Linked DNA regions of Methylobacillus flagellatus KT. The protein of the gene in region 1 interacts with the protein of each later gene in a pairwise test. Links are inferred from orthologs where the notes say so. Each region holds a gene or a part of one and is shown in the gene's direction. Other genes may lie near its edges.

The links. Proteins that work in one complex are often made in the same cells at the same time.
Region 2: the proteins of MFLA_RS03120 (region 1) and MFLA_RS11040 interact in binary tests that used the Escherichia coli proteins (3 or more experiments, as listed by UniProt). The link is inferred for Methylobacillus flagellatus KT from one-to-one orthologs.

Annotation. Positions count from the first base shown.
Region 1 is NC_007947.1:639,695-646,291, reverse strand. What follows is about bases 3,755-6,597. They hold MFLA_RS03120 (sulfate/molybdate ABC transporter ATP-binding protein), read left to right. Parts: upstream 3,755-4,557; coding sequence 4,558-5,637; downstream 5,638-6,597. Other genes in these bases: MFLA_RS03115 (EAL domain-containing protein), read right to left, coding at 5,683-6,597; cysW (sulfate ABC transporter permease subunit CysW), read left to right, coding at 3,755-4,522. Also shown: serine O-acetyltransferase EpsC, read right to left, coding at 1-410; MFLA_RS03140 (sulfate ABC transporter substrate-binding protein), read left to right, coding at 766-1,755; MFLA_RS15035 (hypothetical protein), read left to right, coding at 1,766-2,059; MFLA_RS03135 (EAL domain-containing protein), read left to right, coding at 2,044-2,649; sulfate ABC transporter permease subunit CysT, read left to right, coding at 2,773-3,612; more of cysW, read left to right, coding at 3,626-3,754. UniProt on the Escherichia coli protein: Part of the ABC transporter complex CysAWTP involved in sulfate/thiosulfate import. Responsible for energy coupling to the transport system.
Region 2 is NC_007947.1:2,306,829-2,312,492, forward strand. Bases 2,759-5,664 are described here. They hold MFLA_RS11040 (glutamate-5-semialdehyde dehydrogenase), read left to right. Parts: upstream 2,759-3,534; coding sequence 3,535-4,794; downstream 4,795-5,664. Other genes in these bases: holA (DNA polymerase III subunit delta), read left to right, coding at 2,759-3,526; nadD (nicotinate-nucleotide adenylyltransferase), read left to right, coding at 4,833-5,507; bioD (dethiobiotin synthase), read right to left, coding at 5,517-5,664. Outside these bases: leuS (leucine--tRNA ligase), read left to right, coding at 1-1,970; LPS assembly lipoprotein LptE, read left to right, coding at 1,974-2,513; more of holA, read left to right, coding at 2,510-2,758. UniProt on the Escherichia coli protein: Catalyzes the NADPH-dependent reduction of L-glutamate 5-phosphate into L-glutamate 5-semialdehyde and phosphate. The product spontaneously undergoes cyclization to form 1-pyrroline-5-carboxylate.

The DNA of each region.
Region 1 (6,597 bases):
CGGATGTCGCTGTCGAGCAAATGCCGGATGGCGGGCAGCTGGGAAGCGAACTCACGCACCAAGGCCGTTGCGCGCACTTTCAGGTCCTCGACCTGATCGAGCTCTGCGATGAAGCTCAACTCCAGCCGCACCTGAGCGACCAGTTCCCGTAGTGCCACATCCAGCGTATGCCCCACGAAATAATCAATGCCCTCCTCCCGCAGGTCCGGCAAACCAAGGCGGTTGGGAAATAAGGCGGCTCCCAACCCCTCTACGACTCCCGCAAGCGCCTTGCGCGCAGGAAGCTTGGGAGGGCGGTTCAGCCGGTTGCGGTGCTCCAACGCAGTTAACCTGACTTCGCGCAAGCTAGTGACGATCTGGCTGATCCCCAGTTCATCACCGAGCTCAGCATTGTTTCGAAGTTGACTCATTCAGGTGCCACCCACATTGGTCTTGTAAAAAATAAAAAAGCCAGCCCCTCTTTCATGAGGTGCTGGCTTCCGGTTGTCCGGTCAGCTTACGCTAACATGTGTTGAAAGGATGTCCCTACGCAGATCCCAACATAGCAGGCTTGCTGTCCATGTTGATCATGGTGCAACAAACACAGCAATAATGGAAGAGTATCACATATTCAAAATACTTCTATGAATAGAATCAAAAAATATATAAATGAATCCACTCATAAATAATGGACAAGCCTAATTATATTCCCCTATATTCTTTTACATTATTTTATAAGTCTTTTATAGTGCGCCTCATCATCTCTCAATCCCTCTCGAGGTCTTAATGCTGAACAAAATATTGGCGGTCAGCCTGTTGGTCGCAGCGAGCCTAGCGCATGCCGGCACCACGCTGCTGAACGTTTCCTACGACGTGACGCGCGAGTTCTACAAAGACTTCAATCCTGCCTTCAGCCAGTACTGGAAGCAGAAGACCGGGGAATCCGTCACGATCAACCAGTCTCATGGCGGCTCGAGCAAGCAGGCCAGGTCAGTGGCGGACGGCTTGCAGGCAGACGTCATTTCCATGAACCAGAGCAACGATATCGACATCCTCTTCGAGCGCGGCAAACTCATCCCTGCCGATTGGCAAAAACGCCTGCCCCATGCCAGCTCGCCTACCACGTCGACCACCGTCTTCCTGGTGCGCAAGGGCAACCCCAAGAACATCAAGGACTGGGAGGACCTGGTCCAGCCCGGGATCGGGGTGGTCATCCCCAATCCCAAGACTTCCGGTAATGGTCGCTACAGCTATCTTGCCGCGTGGGGCGCCGTGATCAAGAAAGGCGGCGACGAAGCCAAGGCGCGCGATTTCGTCACGAAACTGTTCAAGAATGTGCCGGTACTGGACGCCGGTGGCCGCGGCGCCACCACGACGTTTGTTCAACGCGGCATTGGCGACGTATTGCTGACATTCGAAAATGAGGTCTTCCTGATCAAGAAGGAACTGGGCAACCATAACTTCGACGTGGTCTACCCATCCTCCAGCATCCTGGCGGAAAACCCGATTGCCCTGGTCGACAAAGTGGTGGACAAGCGCAAGACGCGCCAGGTGGCGCAAGCGTACCTTGAGTTCCACTATTCACAGGAAGGGCAGGAAATCGCTGCCCGCCATTACCTGCGCCCTCGTTCCGCAGAAGTATTGGCAGCCCACCAGGCAGACTTCAAGCCACTGCAGCTATTCACCGTTGATGAACTATTCGGGGGATGGCAGAAAGCGCAAAAAACGCATTTTTCCGATGGTGGCACCTTTGACCAGATCTACGTAAACAAATAAGTAGCCAGCCATGACGACAAAGAATACAGCTCCTAGTGTTTCTGCCATTGAGCAGCTCAAGTCCCAATTGCGGGAATCCCTCTATCTGGACCTCGACGAGTATGGACTGGAAGAACAGTCCTCGGGAGAGTTCGACAGTACCTTCCTAGGCTTGCAACTCAACAGTGCCTTCCAGCCTATCTACGATAGCGAGGCTGGTGACCTGTTCGGGCATGAGGCCTTATCCGGCCATCGCTTGGCGGCCAACAGGGCATCAGCCCTGAATTCGCCTTCAGCTTTGCTGGGCAAGTGGGCAAGCTGGTGAAGTTCGATCGTGTCGTGCGTACGCTTCACGTGCTCAATTTCCGTCAGATCTATGCAGAAAACGGCTTGCTGTTCCTCAATGTGCACCCCAGCCTGCTGATCAGCGTCAATGCCCACGGCAAGGTATTCGAGCGTATCCTGCATGCGAACTCCGTGCCAACCAATCGCGTGGTCATCGAGATACAGGAAAGTGTCGTCGAGCACGAAAACCAGCTGGTGGATGCCATTGAGAACTACGCGGAGCGTGGCTATCGTATTGCCATCGACAACTTCGGCAGCAAGCACTCCCATCTGGAGCGGCTGTGGAAGCTCTCGCCCGAGTTCGTGAAGCTGGATACCAGCTTGATCAAGGAGGCCGAGCGCAACCCGCGCGTACGCAAGATACTGCCCCGCCTGATTCAGCTTGTACATGACATCGGCGCGCAACCGGTCATCACCGGCATCGAATCGCAGGCCGGCCTGGAAATCGCCATCGAGTCGGGCAGCACATTGCTGCAAGGCCACTTCCTCGGCAAGCCTGTCACCGCCAAGGAGTTACAGCCTGCCGAAGCATTGAAGCCCCTGCGCCTGAACAAACAAGCTGTAGCATAATCGCACAGCCTCGGGGAAATAACATCGGGGTATATCGTTATGAAAACATATTATTTTTGCCTAGCAGTGGCTTCTGCTACATTGCACCGGCCCTACTCCCGCCAAACACACTAACTTTAAAACATGGCAAAAAAACATAAACCGCACCGCGTGCTGCCCGGTTTCAATCTTTCTCTTGGCTATACCCTGCTATACCTGAGCCTGATCGTCTTGATCCCCTTGTCTGCCGCCTTCATCAAGACCACCGAACTGAGTTTCAGTGAATTCTGGCATACCGTCACGACACCCAGGGTCGTCGCTTCCTACAAGCTGACTTTCGGGGCATCCCTGCTCGCTGCCATCATCAATGCCATTTTTGGCCTGCTGACTGCCTGGGTGCTGACCCGTTACACTTTTCCCGGAAAAAAATTGGTCGACGCGCTGGTTGACCTGCCGTTCGCCTTGCCAACTGCAGTGGCAGGCATCGCATTCACGGCGGTTTACTCGACCAATGGCTGGATCGGCAGCCTGCTCGAACCCTATGGCCTGAAAGTGGCATTTACCCCGCTCGGCGTCGTGGTGGCCCTGACATTCATCGGACTGCCATTCGTTGTACGCACCGTGCAGCCCGTGCTCGAAGATATGGAGGCTGAAGCCGAAGAAGCTGCTGCTAGCCTGGGCGCCAACCGCTGGCAGACCTTCCACCGCATCATCCTTCCTGCGCTCTGGCCTGCCCTGCTCACCGGCTTCGCACTCGCCTTTGCCCGCGCGATTGGCGAATATGGCTCCGTCATCTTCATTGCAGGCAATATGCCGATGATTTCCGAGATCACCCCGCTGATCATCATCACCAAACTGGAGCAGTATGACTACACCGGCGCTACCGCAGTCGCCGTGGTCATGCTGGTTATCTCATTCCTGCTATTGCTCACCATCAACGGCCTGCAATGGTGGAGCAGCCGCCGCAACAGCACCTCGAGATAGGAACACCATAATAATGTCGACCACCGTTTCCCAACTCGCTCACTACAATGCCAAGGTAGCACGTAGCCGCGCGACCTCGGAACCCACCTGGGTCCGTTGGGCGCTCATCATCTCGTCCCTGCTGTTCCTCAGCCTGTTCCTCTTTATTCCCCTGGCTGCCGTATTCACCGAGGCACTGCGCAAGGGCTTTGATACCTATGTTGCCGCTCTGGTGGAGCCCGATGCCGTCTCCGCGATCAAGCTTACCCTGATCGCGGCCGCCATTTCGCTACCGCTCAACCTGGTGTTCGGCATTGCAGCAGCCTGGGCGATTGCCAAGTTCGAGTTCAAGGGAAAAAGCATCCTCATCACGCTGATCGACTTGCCGTTTGCCGTTTCCCCGGTCATTGCCGGCTTGATCTATGTACTGATCTTCGGCCTGCAAGGCTGGTTCGGCGAATGGCTGATCGACCATGACCTCAAGGTGATTTTTGCCCTCCCGGGCATAGTGCTGGCCACCATCTTCGTTACCTTCCCGTTCATCGCGCGCGAACTGATCCCCCTCATGCAGGCACAGGGCAAGGAAGAGGAGGAGGCAGGCTTGGTGCTGGGCGCGTCAGGCTGGCAGATACTCTGGCACATCACCCTGCCCAACATCAAATGGGGCCTACTGTATGGAGTGATTCTCACCAATGCCCGCGCAATGGGCGAGTTTGGCGCTGTGTCGGTGGTGTCGGGGCATATTCGAGGACTCACCAACACCATGCCGCTGCATGTGGAAATCCTCTACAACGAATACAACTATGCGGCGGCTTTTGCCGTGGCGTCGCTGCTGGCTTTTCTTGCGCTCATCACACTGGCGCTCAAGTCGTATATCGAATGGCAAAGCAGCCGCAGCGCGATTGCGCGTGAAAAAGCCTCTGACCAATAACGCATTGGCAGCACACCTGCCATAAGGATGACTTCATGAGTATTGAAATCCGCAACATCAAAAAAGAATTCGGCAGCTTTACAGCACTGGGGAATGTCAGTCTGGATGTGCCAAGCGGCGAACTGGTTGCCCTGCTCGGCCCTTCAGGATGCGGCAAAACCACGCTGCTCCGCATTATCGCCGGCCTGGAGACGCCTGATTCCGGCAGCATCCACTTCCACGGCGAGGAAGCAACCAATCGCGATGTGCGTGAACGCCAGGTCGGCTTCGTTTTCCAGCATTACGCGCTGTTCCGCCATATGACCGTGTTCGAGAACGTCGCGTTCGGCCTGCGGGTCAGGCCCAAGAAAACGCGCCCCAGCGACGCCGAAATCCATCGACGGGTACACCAGCTATTGAGCCTGGTGCAACTCGATTGGCTCGCTGACCGCTACCCGCCACAGCTTTCCGGGGGCCAGCGCCAGCGCATTGCACTCGCCCGCGCGCTCGCTGTAGAACCTAAGGTATTGCTGCTGGACGAGCCGTTTGGCGCATTGGATGCCAAGGTACGCAAGGACTTGCGTCGCTGGCTACGACGCCTGCATGACGAATTACATATCACCAGTGTATTCGTCACGCACGACCAGGAAGAAGCCCTCGAAGTCGCGGATCGGATCGTTGTCATGAATCAAGGCAAGATCGAACAAATCGGCTCCCCTCAAGAGGTATACGATAACCCAGCTTCACCATTTGTCTACAAATTCCTCGGCAACGTCAACCAGTTCTACAGCCGGGTTGACCAAGGCCAAGCGCATATCGGCAACATCGCACTGAACCTGAATGAGCACCACACCGTTCAAAACAGCGATGCACTCGCTTATGTACGCCCACACGACATTGACATTTATACCGAGCAAAATGGTCACCCTGCCTTGCAGGCAGTTGTCAGTTATATTCATGCCGCTGGCCCGCTGGTAAGACTGGAACTGCAACCCGTGAACGAGGCCGACATCATCGAGGCCGAGATCACACGCGAGCGCTTCCGCGAACTTGGCATCGACCAAGGCAGCCATGTCTACCTCAGACCGCGCAGCGTACAAGTGTTTCTGGAAGGTAATACCAGCAACGCGGCCTAGAAGAATGGCAACCTGGCACCGCCAGCATCCATATTCAACACGATGCTAATTGGCGGGGAACATGGCGGCAGGAACCGGCCTCCCCAATAGCCACCCCTGGCCAATGGCATCAGGCACCCATTGCAAGACCCCACTGGACTGCTCAGCAGTCTCGATCCCTTCGGCAACGATATTCACGCGGAGATCCTGCGCAATTTTGCTGATCGGTCCGAACATCTCCGCCACTGGCGAGTCCGTGCCAATGGCCTTCACAAACACCTTGTCCACTTTGATGGCATCCAATGGTAGCTGCGCAAGGCTGCCGAGATTCGAATACCCCGTCCCGAAGTCATCCATATAGAATCTAAACCCTTTCTGGCTCAGTGATCGCATCGCTCCGTCGAGCTGGCTATAATCGGAAGTGGTTCGCTCGGTAATTTCGAGCACTACCTGCGCAGGCGACACCCCATGATGCTTAACCGAGGCATCCAGCACTTTGCCGAAATCATGATCCAGAAGATCCGCCGCAGTAATATTGATGCTGATATAAAAACCTGGATCCTCCCTCAGGCGTGCGCCCATCTCCGCCAATGCTTTTTCAACGACTAGCCGGGTCAACTCACTCATCAAGCCCAACTCTTCAGCCAGGGGAATGAATTTATCAGGTGAAACCGACGATCCATTGTGCAGCGGCCAACGCGCCAACGCCTCCGCCCCGACTAGCTTCCCGGAACTCAACACCCGCAGTGGCTGGTAGTGCAACACCAGGCTCTTTTCCCTCAGCATTTTACGCAGCCTTACCGGCAGCGATTGCTGGTGACGGAGCTGGATCACGCCCACCAGTCCGGCGAAGAGTCCAAACAACGTCCCAGCCAAGGCCAACACCACCGGCAGGACGATTTCTCTTGAAAAGAGCCCGCCATCAGTCTTCTGGGAAACAACACATAACGCGTACTTCTCGTCACAACGCACAAAACGCAG
Region 2 (5,664 bases), 1.7 Mb from region 1 along the record:
ATCAGACCGTGCTCGCCAATGAGCAGGTGATCGATGGACGTGGCTGGCGCTCGGGCGCGCTGGTCGAGAAGCGCGATATCCCGCAATACTTCATGAAGATCACTGCCTATGCGGAAGAACTGCTGGCTGACCTCGACAAACTCGACGGCTGGCCTGAGCAGGTCAAGACCATGCAGCGCAACTGGATCGGCAAGAGCTACGGTTGCGAGGTGGAGTTTCCGCTGGCTGTCGGCAACGGTACGCTCAAGGTCTATACCACCCGTCCCGATACGCTGATGGGCGCCACCTATGTTGCCATTGCGGCAGAACACGCATTGGCGACGCAGGCCGCCAAGGACAATCCTGCCCTGCAAGCCTTCATCGAGGAATGCAAGCGGGGCAGCGTGGCGGAAGCCGACCTTGCCACCGCCGAGAAAAAAGGCATGAATTCTGGCCTGTTCGTACTGCATCCAATCACCGGAGAAAAACTGCCGGTCTGGGTCGCCAACTACGTATTGATCAGCTATGGCGAAGGCGCCGTCATGGCCGTGCCCGCGCACGACGAACGCGATTTCGAGTTTGCCAGCAAGTATAAGTTGCCGATCAAGGCGGTGATCAAGCCAGCTCACGGGGAGCTTGAATTGCCATTGCAGGCAGCTTATACCGAGCACGGCATCCTGTTCGACTCGGGCGATTTCAACGGCTTGGATTTCAGCCAGGCCAGTGACGCCATCGCCGCAGCATTGGCTGCCAAGAACCTGGGCAAGAGGCGGACGCAATATCGCCTGCGCGACTGGGGCATCTCGCGCCAGCGCTATTGGGGTTGCCCAATTCCCATCGTGCATTGCCCAAGCTGCGGCGAAGTGCCGGTGCCTGCGGAGCAATTGCCCGTCGTCCTGCCGGAAGACGTGGTCATGGATGGCGTCGGCTCTCCAATCAAGAAAGATCCGGCTTTTTACGAAACCACCTGCCCGAGCTGCGGCGAAAAAGCGACGCGCGAGACCGATACCATGGATACCTTTGTCGAATCATCCTGGTACTTCGCGCGCTACGCCAGCTTTGATGCCCATAGCAGCATGGTGGACGAGCGTGCCAACTACTGGCTGCCAGTCGACCAATATATTGGCGGCATCGAACACGCTATCCTGCATTTGCTATACGCACGCTTCTTCAACAAGCTCATGCGCGATGTCGGCCTGGTCCGGCATGATGAGCCATTCACCAAGCTGCTCACCCAGGGCATGGTATTGAAGGACGGCAGCAAAATGTCGAAGTCCAAGGGCAATACGGTCGACCCGCAGGAACTCATCGACAATTACGGCGCAGACACCGCCCGCCTGTTCATGATGTTCGCGGCACCGCCCGAGCAAAGCCTGGAGTGGTCCGATGCCGGCGTAGAGGGGGCACATCGTTTCCTCAAGCGCGTGTGGACCGCTGTCGCCAACCACGTCGAATCCGGCATCGTGGCGGCATTCACCATGGGCGACCTTTCAGCCGAGCTCAAGGCTTTCCGCCGCCAGCTGCACCAGACCATCGAAAAAGTGACTGATGACTATGGGCGCCGCCATGCGTTCAATACCGCCATTGCAGCAGTGATGGAGCTCATGAATGCCTATGCCAAGATCGAAGGCCATGACGCGACGACGCGCGCCATCCGCCAGGAGGCACTGGAAAATATCATATTGCTGCTTTCGCCCATTGTGCCTCACATTTGCCATGCACTCTGGCAGGCGCTACGCCCGGGCACCCAGCTCCTCGACACCCGCTGGCCGGTTGCCAACAAGGCCGCCATGGTGCAGGATGAAATCGAGCTGGTGCTACAGGTCAACGGCAAACTGCGAGGCAGCATGACCGTTTCCCGCACACTGGACAAGGCCGCGATCGAAGCCCTGGCTGTGCAGCAGGAATGCATCCAGAAATACCTGGCCGAAGGCAGCGTGCGCAAGATCATCGTCGTGCCTAACAAACTCGTCAACATCGTCGTAGGATAAACCATGTATATGCGCATCGCCCGCTGGATTCTGCTTGCCATGCTCCTGGCGCTCACTGCCTGCGGCTTCAAGATGCGCGGCGTGGCTGACCTCAAGTTCAATACCTTGTTCATTCAGGGGCCGACCATTTCCATCTCCAAGCCATTCAAACGCTCGCTGACGGTGAATGGCGTCAAGATCGTCAGTTCGCCGGACCAGGCCGACCTGCTCCTTGAAATCATGAGCGAGTCGCAGGAACAGCGCATTCTTTCTTTGAGCGGCCGCGGCCTGGTGCGCGAATTCGAGCTTTTCTATACCGTGAATTTCCGTGTGCGCGATCCCTCCAGTGAAACCTGGGGCGATGTGCAGACTATCAGGGGCCGGCGTGAGATCACTTATGACGATGCGCAGTTGCTCGCCAAACAGCTTGAGCAGGAGCGGCTCTACAATGACATGAAGGATGATGCTGTGCGCGAATTGCTGCGCCGCCTCATGGTCATCAAACCGGCCAAAGGCAAGCCGCGCGCACCTGACCTACGCTCGCTGGACGACACCGTGGAATGAGGATCAAGCCGCAGGAGCTGGAGCGGCACCTGGCCCAAGGCCTGGCACCGCTTTATGTCCTCATGGGCGATGAGCCCCTGGCCCAGCGCGAGAGCCTGGATGCCATCCGTGCTGCCGCGCGGGCCGCAGGCTACGACGAACGCACCCGCCTCACTGTGGAGCGCAATTTTAACTGGCAACAAGTGGCAGCCTTCGGTCAATCCATTTCCCTGTTCGCCAGCCGGCGCATCCTCGAGATCGCGGTTCCGTCGGGCAAGCCCGGCGTGGACGGCGGCAAGGCCCTGACCGCACTGGCGGAACACGCCATCCCCGATACAGTGACCATCGTCATCCTGCCCAAGCTAGAGCGCGACGCCAAGAACAGCGCCTGGTTTGCTGCATTGGAAAATCACGGCGTCTCGCTTGCACTCCATGAAGTCGCGCCATCGGCCTTGCCGCAATGGATCGCGAACCGCCTTGCCGGTCAGGGCCAGAATACCGATCAGGAAACGCTGGAATTCCTCGCCCACCAGGTTGAAGGCAACCTGCTCGCCGCACACCAGGAAATCCAGAAACTCGGCCTGCTGTACCCTGAAGGCACGCTGGATGGCAGCAAGGTGCGGGAAGCGGTATTGAATGTTTCGCGCTATGATGCCTTTCAACTGGGCGATGCCGTGCTGAGTGGCGATAGCGAGCATGCGGTGCGCATATTGCATGGCCTGCGCGAGGAAGGCGCACAACCGGTTGCCATCATGAGCGCCCTGGCCTGGGTGTTGCGCGGGCTGGTCAAGGTAAAATATGCTGAAAGCCGCGGCGGCAATCTCAACAGCGCCATGCAGCAAGCCAGGATTTACGGCGAACGGCAAAACCTGGTGAAACGGGCGCTCTCTCGTCTTAGCATGCGCCAGCTTGAGGCTGCGCTGCAAAAACTGGCTGAAATCGACAAAGCCGCCAAAGGCCTGTTGAACCAGGATCCATGGCTGGAAATCTCGCGCCTGTGCTTCGGTCTGGCGCGCATAGGCAGCAGGAAATAGAGGCAGGAATGGAAGACATCAAACACTACATGCAACAGCTCGGCAGCGAAGCCCGCACCGCTTCACGCGCAATGGCGCGCGCCGACACCGAGACCAAAAACAAGGCCTTGCGCGCCATCGCCACCGCCATCCGCCGCGAGCGCGACACATTGCTGGCCGCCAACGCAGCCGACCTGGAAGCAGCGCGCCGTCACGGCCTGGAGCCCGCCATGCTGGACCGCCTCGTGCTGAGCGAAAAAGGCATCGACACCATGGCGGAAGGCTTGGAGCAAATCGCCGGCCTGCCCGACCCTATCGGGGAAATGTCGGACTTCAAATACCGCCCATCCGGCATCCAGATTGGTAAGATGCGCGTGCCCTTGGGCGTGATCGGCATCATCTACGAAGCGCGCCCCAATGTCACTGTCGACGCCGCCGGCCTCTGCATCAAGTCCGGTAATGCCGCCATCCTGCGTGGCGGCTCCGAAGCCATCCAGTGCAACCGCGCCCTGGCCGCCATCGTGCATGAAGGCCTGGCTGCCGCAGCGCTGCCTGCCAGCGCAGTGCAAGTGGTAGCGACGACCGACCGCGCCGCTGTCGGCGAACTCATCACCATGAAGGATTATGTCGACGTCATTGTGCCGCGCGGCGGCAAAGGCCTGATCGAGCGCATCTCCAACGAAGCGCGCATCCCTGTCATCAAACATCTTGATGGCAATTGCCATGTCTATATTGACGAAAGCGCCGACCTCGCCAAGGCATTGCGCATCCTGGAGAACTCCAAGACCCAGCGCCTCGGCACCTGCAACACCGCGGAATCGCTGTTGGTAGCGCGCAGCATTGCGCAAGAAGCGTTGCCACCGCTAACTGCGATGCTGATCAGCAAGGGCGTGGAAATCCGCGGCTGCAGCGAAACCCGCGCGCTGGTGCCGCAGGCCAAGCCTGCCACCGAAGAGGACTACTACACCGAATACCTTGCCGCGATCATCTCGGTGAAGGTGGTTGCGGATGTGGACGAAGCCATCGCCCATATCAATCAGTACTCTTCCCAGCATACCGAGGCCATCGTCACCGAGAACTACACCAACGCGCGCCGCTTCTTGCGCGAAGTGGACTCCAGCAGTGTCATCGTCAACGCTTCCACCCGCTTTGCCGATGGCTTCGAATACGGCCTGGGTGCCGAGATCGGCATTTCCACCGACAAGCTGCATGCCCGCGGTCCGGTCGGTCTCGAAGGATTGACCAGCCTCAAGTACATCGTGCTGGGCGATGGTGAAGTCAGGGCCTGATGCCCTCACACCTGCATTTCACCAGCATGACGCTTGGCATGGCACCTCCAGCAACACCCTTGCCGCTCATCGGCGTGATGGGCGGCACCTTCGATCCCATCCACTTCGGTCACCTGCGCATGGCGCAGGAACTGGCCGAGTCCTTGGGTTTGGCGGAAGTCCGCTTTATCCCCTCCGCCACGCCTCCCCACCGTGAACAGCCCATGACCTCTGCCACGCAACGCGCGGAAATGGTTGCCCTCGCGATTGCCGGCAATCCCTTATTCAAGCTGGATACGCAGGAGCTGGAGCGGCAAGGCTACTCCTATACCATAGACACCCTGCAATTCCTGCACGAAGGATTGCAGGGCAAGGCCAGGCTCTGCCTGCTGATGGGCATGGATGCCTTTGCCGGTATCACCAGCTGGCACCGCTGGCAGGAGCTATTGCAATTCGCGCATATTGTGGTGACCACACGACCTGGCGCGGCATTGCCTTCAAGCAACCTGGTATTGGACGCATTCCTCCAGACGCATATGCTCTCGGACGCACAACAATTGCCTATTCAAGCGGAGCATGGGATATGGGTGCAGGAAATCACCGCGCTGGACATCTCGGCGACCAAGATCCGGGAATCTCTTGCATATGGCTGCACACCGCGCTACTTAGTACCTGACAAGGTATTGGAATTTATTTGCCAGCATGATTTGTACAGCGGCACTTCAAGGTATTGAAATACTTCCTCACTGCCACAATACACTCACAATATCCGTGTCTTCAGCAGTGCTTGCTTGATCCTGCCATGGAATAAACCCTAGATAGATCGAAGGCATACGCTGCTTCAACGTCTGCAGGTTGTCTTCCAGCATCGCCATCCCAGGATCCACTTGG